Regions from separate parts of the Margalitia sp. FSL K6-0131 genome, predicted to be linked through region 2. Evidence: riboswitches for the same ligand, from Rfam matches in the RefSeq annotation. Region 2 holds a riboswitch; the other holds the start of a gene.
The links. A riboswitch is a leader RNA that binds a small molecule or an ion and turns the genes downstream of it on or off. The one in region 2 is predicted to bind glycine.
Positions count from the first base shown of each region.

Region 1: linked by a shared signal. The riboswitch ahead of gcvT (glycine cleavage system aminomethyltransferase GcvT) and the one ahead of NSQ59_RS26955 (amino acid permease) in region 2 are both predicted to bind glycine.

Region 1 is NZ_JBBOZS010000001.1:2,155,117-2,164,936, forward strand. It holds gene comGB (competence type IV pilus assembly protein ComGB) at 1-890, shown strand, start outside; gene comGC (competence type IV pilus major pilin ComGC) at 904-1,230, shown strand; gene comGD (competence type IV pilus minor pilin ComGD) at 1,227-1,664, shown strand; gene NSQ59_RS10435 (type II secretion system protein) at 1,651-1,968, shown strand; gene comGF (competence type IV pilus minor pilin ComGF) at 1,928-2,422, shown strand; gene comGG (competence type IV pilus minor pilin ComGG) at 2,412-2,786, shown strand; gene NSQ59_RS10450 (shikimate kinase) at 2,805-3,302, shown strand; gene NSQ59_RS10455 (YqzE family protein) at 3,348-3,524, shown strand; gene NSQ59_RS10460 (YqhG family protein) at 3,654-4,451, opposite strand; gene NSQ59_RS10465 (DEAD/DEAH box helicase) at 4,420-6,126, opposite strand; glycine riboswitch at 6,312-6,409, shown strand; gene gcvT (glycine cleavage system aminomethyltransferase GcvT) at 6,592-7,695, shown strand; gene gcvPA (aminomethyl-transferring glycine dehydrogenase subunit GcvPA) at 7,715-9,064, shown strand; gene gcvPB (aminomethyl-transferring glycine dehydrogenase subunit GcvPB) at 9,057-9,820, shown strand, end outside.
Region 2 is NZ_JBBOZS010000001.1:5,528,031-5,537,850, forward strand. It holds gene NSQ59_RS26940 (UbiD family decarboxylase) at 1-659, opposite strand, end outside; gene NSQ59_RS26945 (UbiD family decarboxylase) at 656-1,441, opposite strand; gene NSQ59_RS26950 (LysR family transcriptional regulator) at 1,657-2,472, shown strand; gene NSQ59_RS26955 (amino acid permease) at 2,623-3,987, opposite strand; glycine riboswitch at 4,122-4,202, opposite strand; gene rlmH (23S rRNA (pseudouridine(1915)-N(3))-methyltransferase RlmH) at 4,478-4,957, opposite strand; gene NSQ59_RS26965 (S1C family serine protease) at 5,265-6,518, opposite strand; gene NSQ59_RS26970 (MBL fold metallo-hydrolase) at 6,816-7,610, opposite strand; gene NSQ59_RS26975 (two-component system regulatory protein YycI) at 7,627-8,517, opposite strand; gene NSQ59_RS26980 (YycH family regulatory protein) at 8,504-9,817, opposite strand; gene walK (cell wall metabolism sensor histidine kinase WalK) at 9,814-9,820, opposite strand, start outside.

The DNA of each region.
Region 1 (9,820 bases), 3.4 Mb from region 2:
AGGCGATGTTAAAGAAATTACAAGAAGGAATACCAATTCATGAGATTCTCAGTGAAGAACAATTTGATAAAAAAGCCTGTGCACAAATATTTTTTGCTGATAAACACGGTAACATAGCAATAGCATTAAAGGAGGCTGGAATGTATTTAATTAAAAGAGATAATGAGCGAAAAATGATGATGAAATTATTACAGTATCCGCTGGTTTTGATAGGGATTCTCATCCTTATTCTGTTTCTGCTGAAAAACCTATTACTTTCACAATTTACAGACCTCTATTCCTCAATGGACTATCATCCTTCACCACTGATTCGATTTTTTACCCAGCTAATGGAAAAAGGACCCTTATTACTTTCTATATTTTGTGTAATTGTATTTTTGGTATTCCTTTTCTCCTGTTTGTATTTTTCAAAAAATACACCAGTTAAAAACGCGGAATGGATAGCACGGATTCCTGCAGTCCGTTTCTATTTTCGATTGTTTAATAGTCAATTTTTGGCTCGAGAATGCTCATTTTTACTGCAGAGCGGTTTTTCTATTAATGAGGTTTTAGCCTGCATAGCATCACAACATTACCGACCATTAGTTAAAAACACAGCAGAGTTGATTCGTAAAGATCTGACATTAGGTTATTCCTTTTCCAATTCCCTTTCTAAGTTTTCCTTCTATGATCCTCAGTTAATTATGGTAATCCAACATGGTGAAAAAAATGGAAGATTGGATCAAGAGTTACAGTTTTATAGCCGTTTTTGTCTTGGACAAATCGAAGAAAAGATGGAAAAGGTATTTAAAATAATTCAACCTGTCATGTTTTTCATTATTGGATTATTAGTACTCGCCGTCTATTTGTCCATAATGCTGCCGATGTTTGACATGATGGATTCTATTTAAGGAGGTTTTACATTTGAAATTAGTGAAAAGTGAAAAAGGGTTCACATTGATTGAAATGTTGGTCGTTTTATTGATCATAACCATTTTAATTTTTGTTGCTATTCCTAATATCACAAAGCATAGTAAAAACATTAATAATAAAGGATGCGAAGCTTTTGTCAATATGGTGCAAGGACAAGTGGAAGCTTATGAAATGGAATTTAATAAATATCCTACGGATGTATCTGAACTTATCAAAGAAAAGTACCTGAAGGAAGATAGGAAGACTTGCCCTAACGGAAATTCTGTACGCATTGACTCGGATGGAAAAGTTACAGAGTCAAAAGGGAGCAACTCTTGAAAGCTTATCTTGGAAACAAAGGCTTTACACTAATCGAAGTCTTAATCGTATTATTGATTCTCACCATTTTCCTCTCTCTAAGTATTGCAAGTCTCAAGCCTCTAAAAAGCACACTAGAAAAGAAGATGGTTATTTCGCAATTAGAAGCAGACCTGTACTATGCCCAAACCTATACGATCAGCAGGCAAGAGTTAGTAACAGTTCAATTTTACCCGGCTTATAACCGCTATATGATGAAGACTGCTAAAGGAACAGTAATTGTGAATAGGTCTATGACTTCGTCTGTAAAACTATTAAATGGTTCTTTCAACTCCTTCAATATTCTGCGGGATGGCAATATTAGCAGATTTGGAACACTTGCATTTGAAATAAACGGACAGACGTTTAAATTGATTTTTAATATTGGAAGGGGAAGATTCCGTGTGCAGGAATGAAAAAGGTTTTACCATAGCAGAAGGATTAGTTTCATTTGGTGCAATCCTTTTTGTTGCAACTGTTCTATTTCCCCTTATGTTTCAGATGATCATGAAATTAAATGATGAAAAGGAACAATTAATGGCGTATCGAGTTTTATATGAATCAATAGAACATTTTACGATTAACGATACAGTACCGGTAAGCAGCCAATCCATTGAAGGGAAGATGTATGAGGTTCAATTAACGTCTAACAACGGGATGTGGAAAGCATGTGTTTTCTATGAAAACGGGCAAAAATGTGTTACAGAATTGGAAAAGTGAAAAAGGTTTTACATTAGCAGAAAGTATTATCTCTTTAATGATCGCAGTGACAATATTAAGTCTTATTCCCTTAGTAATAAAAGGATTTAATCATATCAATCATTCATTATCCACAGAGGACGCGTATGAATGGAACATCTTTCTGATACAGTTAAGAAGGGAAATAAGGAATAGCAGTTCGGTAGATATTACGGGAAACAAACTAATTTTACAAGTAAATGGAGAGAAGGTTACCTATGAGTCATTTGGTTTATTGCTGCGCAGACGTGTACATGATACTGGACATGAGGTAGTATTGCAAAAAGTAAGAAATGCGGAGTTTACGATGAAAGCAAATCATATTAATCTTGTGATTCAATTTACAAACAATCGTCAAGAAATTGCTGGATTTACAATTTTTAAACCGGTTATGAAGGAAGAACACGAGGTAGGGGGAGAGATAATTGAAAAGTGAGAAAGGATTTATGTTGCCATATACTCTGATGGTCACCTTTGTTGTTTTCTTTGTTATTCTTTCCTCCGTCCAAATTTATTTATCGGAATCACGCTATCTTCATGAAACAAAAAGTTACTATATAAGGAACAGTATGATTTCCTTAACAATGAAAACCTTAATAGAACGTATCGAAAATCAAAAAATGAAGATGCAAGGAGTGATATCATATGATGAAGGAAAGGTAAGTTATCAAATTGAATTAATGGATGATGGTAGATATCGAATCATCCTTGTAACATATCTATCATATGGACAGGTAACGAAAAATGAACTAATTTATGATCAGGAAGATAAGCGAATTTCTAAATGGATCGAAATTTGAGAGGAGAAGCTCTAACAAATGCTGCCACTTTATATTATCGGCTTTATGGGTGCAGGAAAAACAACAATTGGACAAAAATTATCTCAGGATCTTCATATACCTGTGTTTGATACGGATCATTTAGTAGAACAAACAGAAGGGAAAAAAATATCTCAAATATTTGCTGAAAAAGGAGAACCTTATTTCCGGGACAAAGAATCGGAAATACTCCTAAGTACCAAAAACATCAATGGTATTATTACGACAGGCGGCGGGATTATTCTGCGTAAAGAAAATAGAGATTTTATCCAAACAACTGGATCATCTGTTTTTCTTAAATGTAGAATAGAAAAAATTATGGAAAGAATCGAGTATGATACTTCCAGGCCTCTCTTCGTAAATAAAACCTTGGACGAAGTGCAAGCGTTATATGAATCAAGACTATGTTTCTATGAAAATACGGCAAAATTTATTATCGATTCAACTCATTTAAGTATCGATGAAACATCATATGAAATAATAAAAAGAATAAAATAGACACTTAATGGGCACACTGCAATAAATAAAGGAGGAGTGCCTGTAGTGTCAACAAATGATTATATTAAGTATATAACTCAAACCTTTGTTAAACATTTCGATACACCGAAAACAGCTAGAAAAGAAATTCGGCTGCAAAGAAAATTAGAAAAATCTCCATTTTTATACAGATGGTTTGGGATGATACCATTTGCCATTTTGATGATTTTTAAAAGGAAATAGAAGAGTCAATTTTAAAAAGTCTCTTCTATTTTCTTTCTTTTTTTAAAGTTAAAAAATATGTGAATCATCATATGCTGTATTCTTATATTGCCTATTGGCCTGCTAATGTGCAAGGAGCTTGCGATTTTCTTAATTTACCGTTGGCTGTGTTAAATAGAAAAGTCCCCCATTAATAATTTCTATTCTAATGCTCGGTTCGTATTGCTCACGTAAAGCTTCCTTTTCTATTTGATAGCTTTCCGGTTTTTCCTCCATGTCTTCATAAAAATGATCTAATAATGCTAAATCCTCATCCCATCTTTGTCTAGCTTGTACGGCCCATTCATGATCTTCCATTAATATTTCTTGCTTTAAAAATGCTTCGATCCTATTTATTCCGCTTTTTGGCATAATGATAGGGGATAGCGTAAAACATAAATCGGGTATCTTTGGTGTAAGCTTTTTTGTTTGTAAATAGTCTTGAAAATTTTCCACTAATCCGCCATTAATCATGTTAAGACCAAAAGATCGAAAAATATCCCGCTTGCGATCACATTGATAGGAGATTTTTATATTTACACCTAACCAAGGATACAAAGGTCGTTGTTGATTATGTAAAACCTTTGTCTCTTCAAATAATCGAATAAACCCAGCGAGTTTTTTCGTCGATTGAAATATTTGATGAAGCCGAGGTGCTCCGAAATGAATCATTTCGCCTTTGACTTCATCAGGAGTTTTACTTTTATCTGTAATAATAGTTAGCTTTGCAGGATTAGGAATACCACCTGTTTTCTCTAAATAATGCCAATAAAAAGGGCGATTCATAAGTTCTTTATCCATATCAATAGTAAGTTGTACGGTTAAATAACCATTTTGGTTCTCCAAAATTTCGCATTCATTAGCCAAGAAGTAACGTTCAAGATATTGATGAATTTCCTCCTGCTGCATGCAGCGTTTCCTCCTCTCGATTTTTCATCGTTTCTGCAAATTGAATCATTTCTGTTAGGTTCTCCATTTTTATTTTCATTTCCCCTTCAGATTTAGAATTCTGAAAGATATCTTTTAAATGGTTCTCCAATTTACCGAATTCCAGTCTTGTCAATATGTCATCCAGCTCTCCAATAACCCGCTCAAATAAATTAATTTTTTCGTACAGCAGCTTTAAAATATGATCTTCTACTGTGTTTTTTGTAGCAAAATTATAAATATGCACATCCTCTTCCTGACCAAGACGATGTACACGTCCAATCCTTTGCTCCAATCTCATCGGATTCCATGGCAAATCAAAGTTAATCATATGGTGACAAAATTGTAGATTAATTCCCTCCCCGCCAGCTTCAGTTGCAATCAGAACTTGGATATGTTTTTGGAACAGTTCTTTCATCCAGTCTTTTTTTCCTCGTTTAAATCCGCCGCGAAACGGAACAGAAGTGATTCCATGCTGTTTTAAAAACCATTGCAAATAAAGTTGGGTTGCACGGTATTCTGTAAAAATGATAACTTTATCATTTATTTGCTTTATAAGCTCCAGTGTTTTTTCCGCTTTTGAATTTTGTTTAACCGCTTCAATTTTTTTTATGAGGAAGTGTATTTTTTCCTCAAATTCAGGTGTTGGATTTTCTCTTTTTTTAAGCATATTTTTTAATGTATAATATACAGCCTCTCTGCTGCTGCATGCTTCTCTTTGCAGTGTCATAATGGTAAATCCGGCATTTGCGACATAATCATGATTTCCTTTTAAAACATCAATTGCATTATAAAGTTCTCTTTCTTCGTTATTAAATTCTATTAATACAGTTTTTACATGGCGTTTCGTCCATTCAATTCCTGTATCTACACGGCGATTGCGGATCATAACCTTATTAACTAAATCATTAAGATGTTTATCATCTTTTATATTACGATCCCCATTTTTATATTTCTCAAGAAACCCTGTTTGGTTGCCTAGATGTCCGGGCTTTAATAAAGACACGAGATGAAAGATTTCGTCAATCCGGTTTTGGATAGGGGTCGCCGTCAATAATAAACAAAATTTCTTTTTAAGATTTTGAACAAATTCATAGTTTTTGGTTTTATGATTTTTTAGTTTGTGCGCTTCATCGATTATCACTAAATCATAATTTTGTTCGTATATTTTTTCTCTGTGCGGACTTCTTTTCGCTGTATCGATAGATGAAACAACACAATCGCATTGATCCCATACATAGCTTTTCTTTTGTGCAACAGCAGGAATATGAAATTTCGTATTTAACTCGAAAGCCCATTGAGAAACTAATGAGGCAGGTACTAAAATCAAAACTTTTTTCACCAGTTTTCGAATCATATATTCTTTTAAGATTAAGCCGGCTTCAATTGTTTTCCCGAGCCCTACTTCATCTGCAAGAATCGCTTTTCCGTTCATCTTTTCGACTACTTGTCTCGCAACCTCTAATTGATGTGGCAAAGGTTTAAGATTTGCTAAATGCTTTGGAGCTTGTAATCCTTCAAATTCAGGGATAATGAAATGTTTTTCCATTTCAATTGCTAGCTTATAAAGCTCCCAATTTCCCCATGGACCATCCTTCCCGAAACGCTCTGATAATTCCTCTCCCCAAACTTGATCAAATTCAATATGGATCGTCATTTATGCCACTCCTTATTCTGTGATCCAAGGACTGTAAAATAGAATAAAATATGTCCTAATTCTGTACTAAAAATGATTGCTGAAAAATGTGTTTAATGTTAGGATGAAAATAGCTTGAACATAAAGTAAAGCATGACATTTTCGTTATTTCTTAGTATGCCCACTTTTTAATTTAATATAGGCGAATGAGAACAGGGGGAGAGACTGCCGCGTAGTTGGCAGCGCCGAAGGAGCAAATAGCGAAAGTTGTGAATCTCTCAGGCAAAAAGACTCTTGTTTGACGCAGCTCTGGAGAGTGCTTATTATAAGCCACCCAAGAGGAAAACCATTATGACGGTAAACTTTCAGGTTACAGGACAGAGAAACTCAGGCTTTAATATGCAGAGTTTTTCTGTCCTTTTTTATGCCTTTCTGCCTAAAAAAGAGCATAGTAAGAATTCTACTATCAAATGAGGGGGAAAAAGAATGTCATTAAAAAGAACACCATTGTTTGATGTTTATAAAGAATATGGTGGGAAAACAATTGATTTTGGCGGATGGGAGCTTCCGGTGCAATTCTCTAGCATTAAGGAAGAGCATGAGGCCGTGAGAACAAAAGCTGGATTATTTGATGTTTCTCATATGGGAGAATTCACGGTAAAAGGTAAAGACAGTTTAGCGTTTTTACAAAAAATGATGACAAATGATATTGCGAAAATTGCAGATAACGGTGCCCAGTACACTGCAATGTGTTATGAAAATGGCGGCACCGTTGATGACTTATTGGTCTATAGAAATTCAGAGGAAGATTTCTTACTCGTTGTAAACGCAGCAAATATTGAAAAGGATTTTGCATGGTTAGAGAAGCATGTATTCGGTGATGTGGAGCTTGAAAATATTTCTGATAGCATTGCACAGCTTGCCATTCAAGGACCGAAAGCGCAAGAAATTCTACAAAAACTAGCAACAAACAAGGAATTGTCGGAGATTAAGTTTTTTAAATTTTCTTCCAACGTTGACTTATCTGTAGCTTCTGCACTGGTTTCAAGAACTGGATATACTGGGGAAGATGGTTTTGAAATTTATTGCAAAAAAGAAGATGCAGCAAGCTTATGGAAAGCTATATTAGAGACCGGCAAAGAAGATGGAGTATTACCTTGTGGACTAGGTGCAAGGGATACACTTCGTTTTGAAGCTACCCTTCCTTTATACGGACAAGAGCTTTCTGCAGATATTTCCCCATTGGAAGCGGGAATTGGCTTTGCCGTGAAAGTAGGGAAAGAAGCTGATTTTATCGGTAAAAATGCTTTAGCCTCTCAAAAAGAAAATGGCTTAAAGCGTAAGTTAGTTGGAATTGAAATGATTGATCGAGGCATTCCAAGACATGGCTACAAAGTATTCGCAAGTGATGTTGAAATTGGTGAAGTAACTTCAGGTACACAATCTCCAACATTCAAAACGAACATTGGACTTGCACTAGTCAATATCGAAAATAGTGAAATTGGCCAAGAAGTAAACGTAGAAATACGTGGGAAATTATTAAAGGCTAAAGTTGTGCCAACACCATTTTATAAAAGGGTAAAAAAATAGGATGGGAGAGAACCGAAACATGACAACGCATCGTTATTTGCCGATGACAGAACAAGATCAAAAAGAGATGCTGGCAGCAATAGGGGTAGACTCAGTTGATGAATTGTTCCAAGACATTCCGGAAAAAGTTCGTTTTAAAGGTCAATATAATATTAAAAAAGCAAAATCGGAAACAGCTTTATTAAAAGAATTATCAAGATTAGCTTCCAAGAATGCAGACTTAAAACAATATGTTTCCTTCTTAGGAGCGGGAGTATATGACCATTACATTCCGACAATTGTCGATCATGTCATTTCAAGATCAGAATTCTATACTGCATATACACCATATCAGCCTGAAATTTCTCAAGGTGAATTACAGGCAATCTTTGAATTTCAAACGATGATTTGTGAATTAACAGGTATGGATGTAGCAAATTCATCTATGTATGATGGGGGAACTGCTCTTGCAGAAGCTGCAATGCTTTCTTGCGGTCAAACAAAACGGAAAAAAGTTCTTATTTCGGAAGCGGTCCATCCTGAATCCCGTGAAGTATTAAAAACTTATGCAAAAGGCCAATACATTGAAGTGGTGGAAATTCCTCATGAAAATGGTGTTACAAACCTTGACGCATTAAAAGCGGAAATAGATGATCAGGTTGCCGCAGTAATTGTTCAATATCCAAACTTTTTTGGACAAATTGAACCTCTAAAGGAGATTGAACCTATTGCTCATCAATTTAAAGGGCTGTTTGTTGTTTCAAGTAATCCGCTAGCATTGGGAGTTTTAACCCCTCCTGGTTCATTTGGAGCTGATATTGTTGTCGGGGATGCGCAAACTTTTGGAATCCCATCTGCATTTGGTGGCCCCCATTGCGGATATTTCGCTGTAACAAATAAATTAATGAGAAAAGTTCCTGGTCGATTAGTGGGACAAACGACAGATGAGAATGGTCTAAGGGGATTTGTATTAACCCTACAAGCACGTGAACAACATATTAGACGTGACAAAGCTACATCTAATATATGTTCAAACCAAGCATTAAATGCACTTGCAGCATCTGTAGCCATGACAGCTTTAGGGAAAAAAGGCGTAAAGGAAATGGCTTCACAAAATATTCATAAGACCCAATATGCTCAGCGTGTTTTCAAAGATAATGGGTTTGACATTGCTTTTACAGGACCAAGCTTTAATGAATTTGTTGTTAAGCTCGCTAAACCTGTTAAAGAAGTTAATCAGAAATTATTAGAGAGTGGCATCATTGGCGGCTATGATTTAGGCAGAGATTATCCAGGATTAGAGAATCATATGCTTATAGCTGTAACGGAACTTCGCACGAAAGAAGAAATTGATAACTTCGTAGAGGAATTGGGGGATAGCCATGAATAATGCAAATCAACCACTCATTTTTGAGATAACGAAACAAGGTCGTGTTGGATATAGCTTACCTGAATTAGATGTACCCGAAACAAATCTTGGAGAATATCTTCCTACAGATTATCTTCGAGTAGAGGAACCAAATCTTCCAGAGGTAGCCGAGCTAGATATTATGCGTCACTATACCGCGTTGTCAAAGCGCAACCACGGTGTTGATTCCGGATTTTATCCACTAGGTTCCTGTACGATGAAATATAATCCAAAAATTAATGAGGTTGTTGCTCGTTACCCTGGTTTTGCCCATATTCATCCATTACAAGATGAAAGCTCTGTCCAAGGTGCTTTAGGATTATTGTACGATTTACAAGAGCATTTAATTGAAATTACTGGAATGGACGAAGTAACCCTTCAACCTGCAGCTGGAGCCCATGGAGAGTGGACTGGATTAATGATGATTCGTGCATATCATGAAGCAAACGGGGACACACAGAGAACAAAAGTAATTGTTCCTGATTCTGCTCACGGTACGAATCCTGCATCTGCTACTGTAGCTGGTCTTGAAACGATTACGGTTAAGTCAAATGAAAATGGCTTGGTAGATTTAGATGATTTAAGAAGCTTAGTTGGACCTGATACGGCTGCTTTAATGCTGACTAACCCAAATACTCTTGGTCTTTTTGAAGAAAATATTCTTGAAATGGCGGAGATTGTTCATAGCGCCGGTGGTAAATTGTATTATGATGGTGCAAACCTTAATGCTGTATTATC
Region 2 (9,820 bases):
TGATTACGTAATTCTTCGGGGTAACCCCTAAACGATGCCTCAAGAGGGCTCTTATCAGCCCATTTTTTTAAAGGCAATAAACAGTTATAAACGATCTTTGTTGTTTGCCCTCCTCTTTTTTCCTTTGCATCTAGGTAAGCAACAAGAGGTAAGACATTTTGATCCTTCATAGCTTTTCTTTTATCTGGATGATGGCGAGTAGCTAAAGCCCACACTACTTGATTAATGTCACTTGGATCAATGTCGTCATCTACAACAATTACTTTAGGGACGTAAGAACCACCTCTAGTAGCAAAAACGGTTTTACCAATTTCATGAGCCAATTCTTCATTATCATCTCTTTGTTGACGACGATCTACAGTGACTACAAGCCAATGCACAGCTGATTCTAATGGAATAAAGCATTCCTTAATAGGTAATCCTTTTTTTCGCAGCTCATTTTGAATGCTTGCTGCATTAGCCACTCCCCAATTGGTGTGATTTTCTTCAGGTGGAATACCTGCTGCACATACTGGCATGATTGGATTATTTCGATGTGTCATGGCGGTTACGTGAAAGCGTGGTACTGGTTTTTCATGTCCAACCCATGTATAACCAGCATATTCACCCATTGGACCTTCAGGAATCATCTCTTCTAAGGAGGCGGTTCCTTCAATCACAATCTCACTTGACTTGTAGCAGGTACCTCTAAATCACTTGTCTCGCATTTGACAACATCAATTGGTTCACCATACCATCCTCCTATCATTTCACCTTCATTCACATTATCAGGAAGCGGATATCCTGCTATCATCGCAATACCAGGATCTACACCTAGACACAGGGCAAACGGCATCTCCTTACCGATTGCTTTCCATTCTTTATATATTTTCCCAAGATGCTGTGATGCGATAACAACACCAGCCATTGTACGGGGGGGTCCCTCGAGCATAACACGTGAAATGGACCAGTTCACCCAAGAGCCATCAGGTGTACGGACGATAAGAATACCGTAAGTATTAATATAACGTCCTCCATCTCCAACATGAATATATGGTGTAGGCAATTTAGTAAGGTCAATCTCATCATCAAACAATTTATTTTCCTTACACTCACCATCTGTAACTAAGCGGGGTGAAATGGGAGTAACATCGGGAAGATGAGACCATGCTTCAACTAACTCAGGGGCAGGAGTATTTATTGGTAATCCCAGGGAGAGAGCTACTCGTATAAATGGATGTTCCTTATTGGGGCTCATTCCTACTGGTGCTCCTAACACTTCAAAGCCGAGTGTACTATCTTTAATACTTTTGAAAAGTGGTGCTGGAGCAGGTAATTCATAAGCGCGACGAATGATAGCACTCATTTCTAAATTCCAATCTACTTCTTGATTAATAGCAACTACCTCGTTGTATTCCTTTAAAATTTGCACATACTCCCGAAAACTTTTAATTGGCTTCATAAATATTTCCCTCCTTAAATAATTTTCGCTCATTATCTTCACCTATTTATTTTATTGCTAGGTTTGAATGTATGTAAAATATATATAATAATAGGTAAATATATATAAAATATATAATTGAAAAAGGTGCTAAAATAATGGACTTAAAAAAGCTTGTCTATTTCGTTACAATTGCTGAAGAAGGACAAATCACTCGTGCTGCGAAGCGCTAACATATTGCTCAACCTCCTCTAAGTATGCAGTTGAAATCTTTAGAGGAAGAATTGGGTGTCATATTAATTAAACGCGATAAAGGGGGATTTGCATTTGAATTAACACCTGCTGGACTGACTTTTTATAAAAGAGCTAAAGAGGTTTTAAATTCTATTAATGAAATGGTAACAGAGGTAAAGGAGGAGCAAGCAGGTATTAGAGGAAAATTATCTATTGGGACTGTTATGTCTTGTGTACCTTACCTTCCTCCGGTTTTAAAAGTTTTCCAAGAAAAGTATCCTGACGTTTCTTTTCAACTTTTTGAGGAAGATTCCCAAAGAGTAGAGGATCTTCTGCAAAGTAAAGAAATTGAACTAGGGATTATAAGATTACCTTTACAGTCCCAAAATGTTAATAACATTTCCATCTATCCGTTGCAATCCGACCCACTTGTAGCCATCCAACCAGCTAATTGGAATATCTTTAAGGGAAAAACCATTTCAATTGAAGAATTAGAGAAATATCCTCTTTTGGTACTGCATGGGCAAGGCGATTATAGTGTTTTTCATAAGTTTGTTGAGACATGTAACATCCACGAATTTAATCCAAAGATTATTTGCGAAAGCCCAGATGTAACAACACTAATGAAATTAGCGGATTCAGGGATAGGAATCGCCATTGTTCCTAAAATAGCGGTGCAATTAGGACTGAAAGAATCATTATCATATGCGGAAATCATACCTAAAATTAAATCCGATACTGCACTTATATGGATAGAAAATCAATTCTTGTCCAAAACTGCACAAAACTTTAAGGAGACTTTCATTAATTTATTTTAGGTGACTCGTTTTAGTTTTAGAAGTAAGCACCTCTCCACCAAATTAGAGGTGCTGCTACTTTTATCTCAAAAACCTGATTTACTTATGGTACGGTTCTGCATCCCGTAAGCATTAATATATAAGGGCTCAGATATAATTTAATGGTTGATTCTATGCTGATAATGTAATATTTTTTTCTTCTTTCTTCCTATATGAATACCAAATAAATAATAGTATAAACCATAGAGGTGTTAACAAAAGGGCAGACCGTGTAGCTTCAGCAAACAGCATAATAATAAGAATGATGGCAAACAAGATTAGGACAACGTAGTTAATAAATGGTGTTAATGGCGCTTTAAAATTTGATTTTGCCTGTAATTCTGAACGTTTTTTCTTATATCTTAAATGACAAACTAGAATGACGCCCCAAACCCAAATAAAACAAATAGCACTAATGGTTGTCACGATTCCAAAAGCTTGTTCCGGAATAAGTTTGGTCAAAATAGCTCCCACCGATAGAACATGCGTAGAGATCCATAACGCGTTACCTGGGACATGATTTTTATTTAGTTTTGCAAAATTAGATGGCCCCTGGTTATGATTGCTTAAACTATATAGGATACGGCTTGTTGAAAACATTCCGCTATTACAAGCAGAAGCTGCTGAAGTCAATACGACAAAATTAATGATTCCTGCTGCAATCGGTACCCCGACTAAACTAAACGTTTTAACAAAAGGACTTTCTGCTGCATTTAATTCCGTCCATGGGTTAATACATAAAAGGACAATAAGCGCGCCAACGTAGAAAAATAGAATCCTTAAAGGAATTTTATTTATAGCCGATGGAATATTTTTTTCTGGATTGGATGTTTCCGCTGCCGATACACCTACTAATTCCACACCGACAAATGCAAATACAACCATTTGGAACGAAAGTAAGAAACCCGTGATTCCGTTTGGAAAAAGTCCCCCATGTTCCCAAATATTTTTAAACGTAACCATGCCTTGAGTTGTCTTGAATCCCATCACCAGTAATATAATCCCAATGACAATTAATACAAGAATCGTGATTACCTTTATTAAAGCAAACCAAAACTCCAATTCTCCAAAAATCTTTACAGTTAGTAGATTGAGTCCCAGTAAAATCATCAAACTGACGAGCGCTGGTATCCATTGCGGAATATGGAACCAATATTGTACATAAACACCTACTGCTATCACATCACCCATAGCAGTCATAATCCAACAAAACCAATAGGTCCATCCGGTTACAAACGCAAACCGAGGTCCAAGATAGTCTTCAGCAATGTCTGTAATCGATTGATATCCCGCTTTAGACAACAGGAGTTCTCCAAGCGCCCTCATAACAAAAAAAACGGCGATTCCTACGATTAAATAAGCAAGGATGATAGAAGGGCCTGCCAATTGTATGGCTTTACCGGATCCTAAGAATAATCCCGTACCAATGGTGCCGCCAATTGCGATTAGTTGAACATGACGATTTGATAAACCCCTCTTTAATTCTTGTTGTGCCAATCCTGACTCCCCCTAATTAAATATTTTAGTTAAACCAATAAAAAAAGAGATTGGAGGATATCCAATCTCTTTTCCAAAAGAATAATAAATAATATTTGTTATGCTAAATATAATCAGCACAAAAAATAAATATTCAGTACTCTTCTGTCCTTTTGCCTGAGATTGTGAACCCTTCGGCGCCGCAAAATTCTTGCGATCTCTCCAGAAGCTGCTCCTGCTATAGTGTGATCCATAGCAATCATAGCCTGCTAATGATTAAATTCTATTAATTATTGCTAAATAATTTTTAATTTTAGTAGTAGTTCATTACTTTGTCAACCACATACTTAAAAATCCATTTAAACTCTTATTCAGAGAAAATTTTACAATGACCCAATAAAAAACTACCTTTATCTGCGATATATTTATATAACTAAGCTAACTGGACTTCACCTATTAAACTACTTTTATTAATAAAATGATGAAATTCCCCCGTTTTCTAAAACCTCATTTACTTATGATACGGTTCCCCCCGAATAATCCGAAACGCCCGATACACCTGCTCCACCAACACCAATCTCATCAGCTGATGCGGAAACGTCATCTTCGAAAAGGATAAACTTTCATTCGCTCGCTGCATAACTTCCGAGCTTAATCCAAGCGAGCCACCAATCACAAATGCAATTTTACTTTTCCCATATGTCGCGAGCTTGTCTAATCCATCTGCAAGTTCTTCTGAAGTTTTCATTTTACCCTCAATTGCCAGAGCGATCACATGTGTATCCTGGCTGATTTTCGCTAGGATTCGTTCTCCTTCTTTTTGTTTGACTTGTTCCATTTCGGTTTCGCTTAGAATTTCCGGTGCTTTTTCGTCTGGCACTTCGATGATTTCTACTTTTGCATAGGCGGTTAATCTTTTTAAATATTCGTCTATTCCTTGTTTTAAGTATTTTTCTTTTAGTTTTCCAACTGCGATAATTGAGATATTCACAATTCATCCCCACTTTACAAACAGATTACAAACAAGATATCCACAGAACTTATCCACATATCCACATTATCTATCCACATTTTGTATAGGAATATTTGTTCTCCACAATATATATTATTCTATTCACACTTGTGGATAAGTGCTTAAGACCCAATCAACGGTCATATTTGCATAATAATTTTCCTGCTTTTTACCTAAAAATTTGATTGTATTCCATATTATCCACATTCCATCATACCATAGTTTTTTATCCACAAAAAAAATACAGGGGTCATTTATCCCCTGCATTTTTTTTATTCACATGTGATTACATTCTTGACTCATTAGACAATTTTACAGTAACTTCTTTTAAGTTACCATTACGATAGAATGTAACCTTCATTGTATCACCAGGTTTTTTCTTATCGTATAAATACTTTCTTAATTCAAGGACATCGCTAACTTTATGTCCATCTAATTTTATAATTACATCAAGTTCTTTTAAACCTGCATTTTCAGCTGGTGATTTAGGGTCAACAGATTCAATCATAACACCGTCTGTAACATCCTTTGGTAAGTGTAATGTTTCTTGTTGGTGATATGCCGGTATGTCACTAACATTCTGTAAAGTTACACCCATAGATGGTCTTGTAATCTTTCCGAACTTCTCAAGCTTTGTAATAATTGGTTCTACATAATTAATTGGGATAGAAAATCCAATTCCCTCAACGGCTTCTTGAGCAATTTTCATGGAATTTATACCAACTACTTGACCGTCAATATTAATGAGTGCTCCACCACTATTACCAGGATTGATAGCAGCATCGGTTTGAATTACTTCCGCTTGCCAATCCTCTACACCGTCGTTATTAATGTCCACTGGTACAGTACGATTGATACCAGAAACAATACCCTGTGTTACAGATCCAGCAAACTGTTCGCCTAGTGGGTTACCAATTGCAATAACGGGTTCACCCAGCTTCAATTTACTAGAATCTCCAAATTGTGCGATCGTTGATACTTTCGAACCGTCCACTTCCACTACTGCTAAGTCTGTCCATATATCACTGCCTAATAATTTTGCTGGAAGTTTTGTGCCGTTCGATAAAGTTACTTCTAGCTGATCTGCACCTTCTACCACGTGGTTATTGGTTACTATATAGGCTTTTCCGTTAGCTTTCTTATAAATAACTCCTGAACCTGACCCTGTTTCTTGTTCAGTTGATCGACCTTTTCCTTGGCTGCCGCTTATGCCATCCTGTGACCAAAAGCCTTGAGATTGTATGTTTGCAATCCCCACAACTGCTTTTTCTGCTTTACTTACTGCATTCGTAACATCTGTTGTTACATTAAGAGAAACATTTTTCCCTTGCACATTATTTTTATTAGGAATAGCAGTAGCTGTTTCTTGTTTATCTTGTGTTGTGTTTTTGGATAAAATACCACCAATATTCGGGACAACTAGCAATACGATAAGAGCACCAATGATTACACCAACTAAACTTGATAGTAGATACCCACCTTTTCCTTTTTCTTTTCGATAACGGCTTTGTCCTTGATCATCTTGATCATAATAACCCATAGCAATCATTCCTTTCTCAAAAGGTAAGCTCATATTATTTTGCCTATATATGCTATTATTATAATCAGCATTTATTAAAAATTAATTAAAACCTCATAAGAATTACCATTTTTAATTTTTTTTAATATTTAATACATAATAAGCTAAGCTCTTGACAGGTGTGCGTATTTATTGTTCTACGGAAGGTTATTTCTCATCGTTGTAACCATTTTTATTAAAAAAAGTGGAGCAAAAAAAACGATGTTTTCCTGTCTCCACTTTTATTCCCGAAACTACTATTCTTGTAAACCTATTTTTCTAAACTGCTGTTAATGGGGTGGGAATCTTCGGATCTGTATCATAAAGATCAAAAGATTCTCCAACTATCAAGCCTCTTGATTGTAATGTTTGCGTGACACTCATTCGAGCTAAGTCTTTTAAATTATTGTCCAGACTTAAGTGAGCTAAATAGATTCTCTTTGTCTGATCTCCTATCACATCGCTCATCGCAACTGCTGCATCCTCATTGGAAACATGGCCGACATCACTTAATATACGTCGTTTTATATTCCAAGGATATCGACCCATCCTAAGCATTTGCACGTCGTGATTACTCTCAAATATATATACATTTGCATTCGAAATAATGCCCTTCATGCGGTCGCTTACATATCCTGTATCTGTAATTAAAACAATCTTCTTATTATCTTGATGGAAAACGTAAAACATTGGTTCCGCAGCATCATGGGAAACACCAAATGATTCAATGCTTAACCCGCCAAACGACTTAACGGTTTCCATATCAAAGGTAAACTTTTGCTCTGTAGGAATTTCGCCAATTAATCCTTCCATTGCAGACCAGGTTTTCTGATTTGCATAGACAGGCAAATCATATTTTCTTGCTAAAACCCCTACCCCTTTAATATGGTCGCTATGCTCATGTGTAACAAGTATTCCGTTTAAATTTTCTATTTTGCGATCAATTTTTTGAAACAAGGCTTCCATTTGACGCCCGCTAAAACCAGCATCTACTAAAAATGAATGTTCATCTGTTTCAACATATATCGCATTTCCTGTGCTTCCACTTGCAAGCACACTAAAATGCAAGGACATTACGTTCACTCCTGTATTAATAATCTCCTGGTTCTTTTTGTTTTTCTTTTAAGTCCAATTTATCCTGTATTGGTGAATCATTTTTTGAATTTGAATTTGGATCATTTATACTACTACTATTATTCATATTGAAGACTTCACCCTCAAATGCATTTACGAAAAAATCCTCGGTTTTGCCGTCATGAACAACAGTAAAATGCCAAGTTGGCACTAATAATTGCAAGTCAGAGGATTGGATCCTTGTATAGTAGCCTAAATCTGGTGTCTTTATATGACTTTTGCGTTTTAGCATCCCTTTATTATGAAGGGTATCAATCGCCTTAATTGGTGCCAGAACATCCCCCTCTTTTAATTCGCTATCTTCACCAAATTTCAGTAATGTTTGATCATACGAAACGATTTCATTTTTATCATTCAAATAAAAGATAATTTGACCATTAATATTTTGATATATTTTTTTACCTTTATATGTTTGGCTATATATAATTTGTTTCATATCTTTATCATATTTCCAAAAGGTATACTGGTCTCCATAGAGAATATTTTTCTTGACCACCTGTTCCATCGAATCCTGATTTATTTGTCCTGAAACTACAATAGGTTTGTTAAAATACGAAGTAATACCTGTCCCATCCTTCGTAATTAAGGCGGATTGGTTTTTCCCAATACTCTTTATATCTTTATTTGTAAATATTTTAGATTTTCCCTTCACATACTGACTGGTAGTGTTATCACTTGGGAGTTGATCGTACGTTATTTCATCCGCTTTTAACCTTTCTTCATCAGAAGTGTTTTGAATGACATCTATTTGGCCCTTGGAATATTTATTGAAAAGCTGTGTTGCCAAAAATAAGTCCAGGATCAGGAATACAATAATAAACATGGTTTTTGTCTTACTCCATTCCATTTTGACCCCTCCCTATTTCTAACGCTGGGGACCAAGTACCTTCATATAAGCAATACCATTTTGGTTCAAAAGAAAAAGCTTCTGAAGTATCCGGATCCATTTGCATGGTATAACCGATTTCGAGATCCTGAATACTATTCTTTTGAATATGTGGGTTTGCTAATAGGTCTTTTAAGACCTGCTTTCCAGATGGAAGGGTCTTTTTAGAATAGTTCCATTGCGTTTCTAAAGCTACATATGGACGTCGATATTCGTAAATCTCATCATTTTCTCCCCAAATTTGCTGAATTTCCGCCATATCATTTGAGTTAAAAACAGGATATCCATCCATAAATAATCGAAAAATAACCTGGTGACTATTATTATCTAAATTAAAAAATCGATATTCACCTGTCCAGCCACCATGTTCATTCACAAAATTTATACTTTGATTTAATAAAGTTCTTGGATCAGATTTATAACTTAGATTCTCCGCAGGGTTGACAAACGATAACATATTATTCTTTAAATCAATTTTCATCAAGCTGGTACTGCTGAAGTATTCAATTTTATCTTTTGATTCACTTTTTTGTATAGAATTAGGATCATTAAATAATATCTTTTTAAAGCTTTCCAATTCATCTTTATCCTTAATTGTATATTCATATTGCGAAATAGAGGTAGTAGACTTTGGCAAAAATGTGTAGTGATTGTTCCCTAGCTCAACAAACTCATATGGGGAATATACACTTTTTTGTTTTTGCTTCGTTCTATTTAAAAAGGCTTGAATTTCATTATTACTTACAGATGAACTTGCCATTTTACGGTTCTCTGTATCGATAAAATAAATATTTTTTTCTTTCTGCGCCCCTTTTTCAAAATCAATTACAATTTTGTCAAAGTATATATTTGATGTTTGTTTTTTATTGATTTGCAGAATTCCTTTATAGACTTCAAATGGGACTCTGCTAGGAAAATCAATCTCCATATGATTATTTTCTTGAATAAAATAACGAAGTTCGTTATCCGTTAATGTTTTTTGGGTTCCTATATCAAAGAAATGCCATTCTTGCATTTCGTTGATTACACGGTCTATTTCCGTCACTTCCACTGTTCCCAAATGGGTATGATTTTGATGGAGCACAATTTTATTAGGCTTTATCAAATCTGGAATTTTCTTAGCAGCTGAAATTGGCGTATTAGTTACATCCTGATTGAGTTCATGGTAGCTAGGTTTGTATGTCCAAACAGACCATGTTAAATAAATACTGCCCGCGACTAATAGTGTTAGAATAATGGTTTTTATTGTTTCAAACTTCATGAC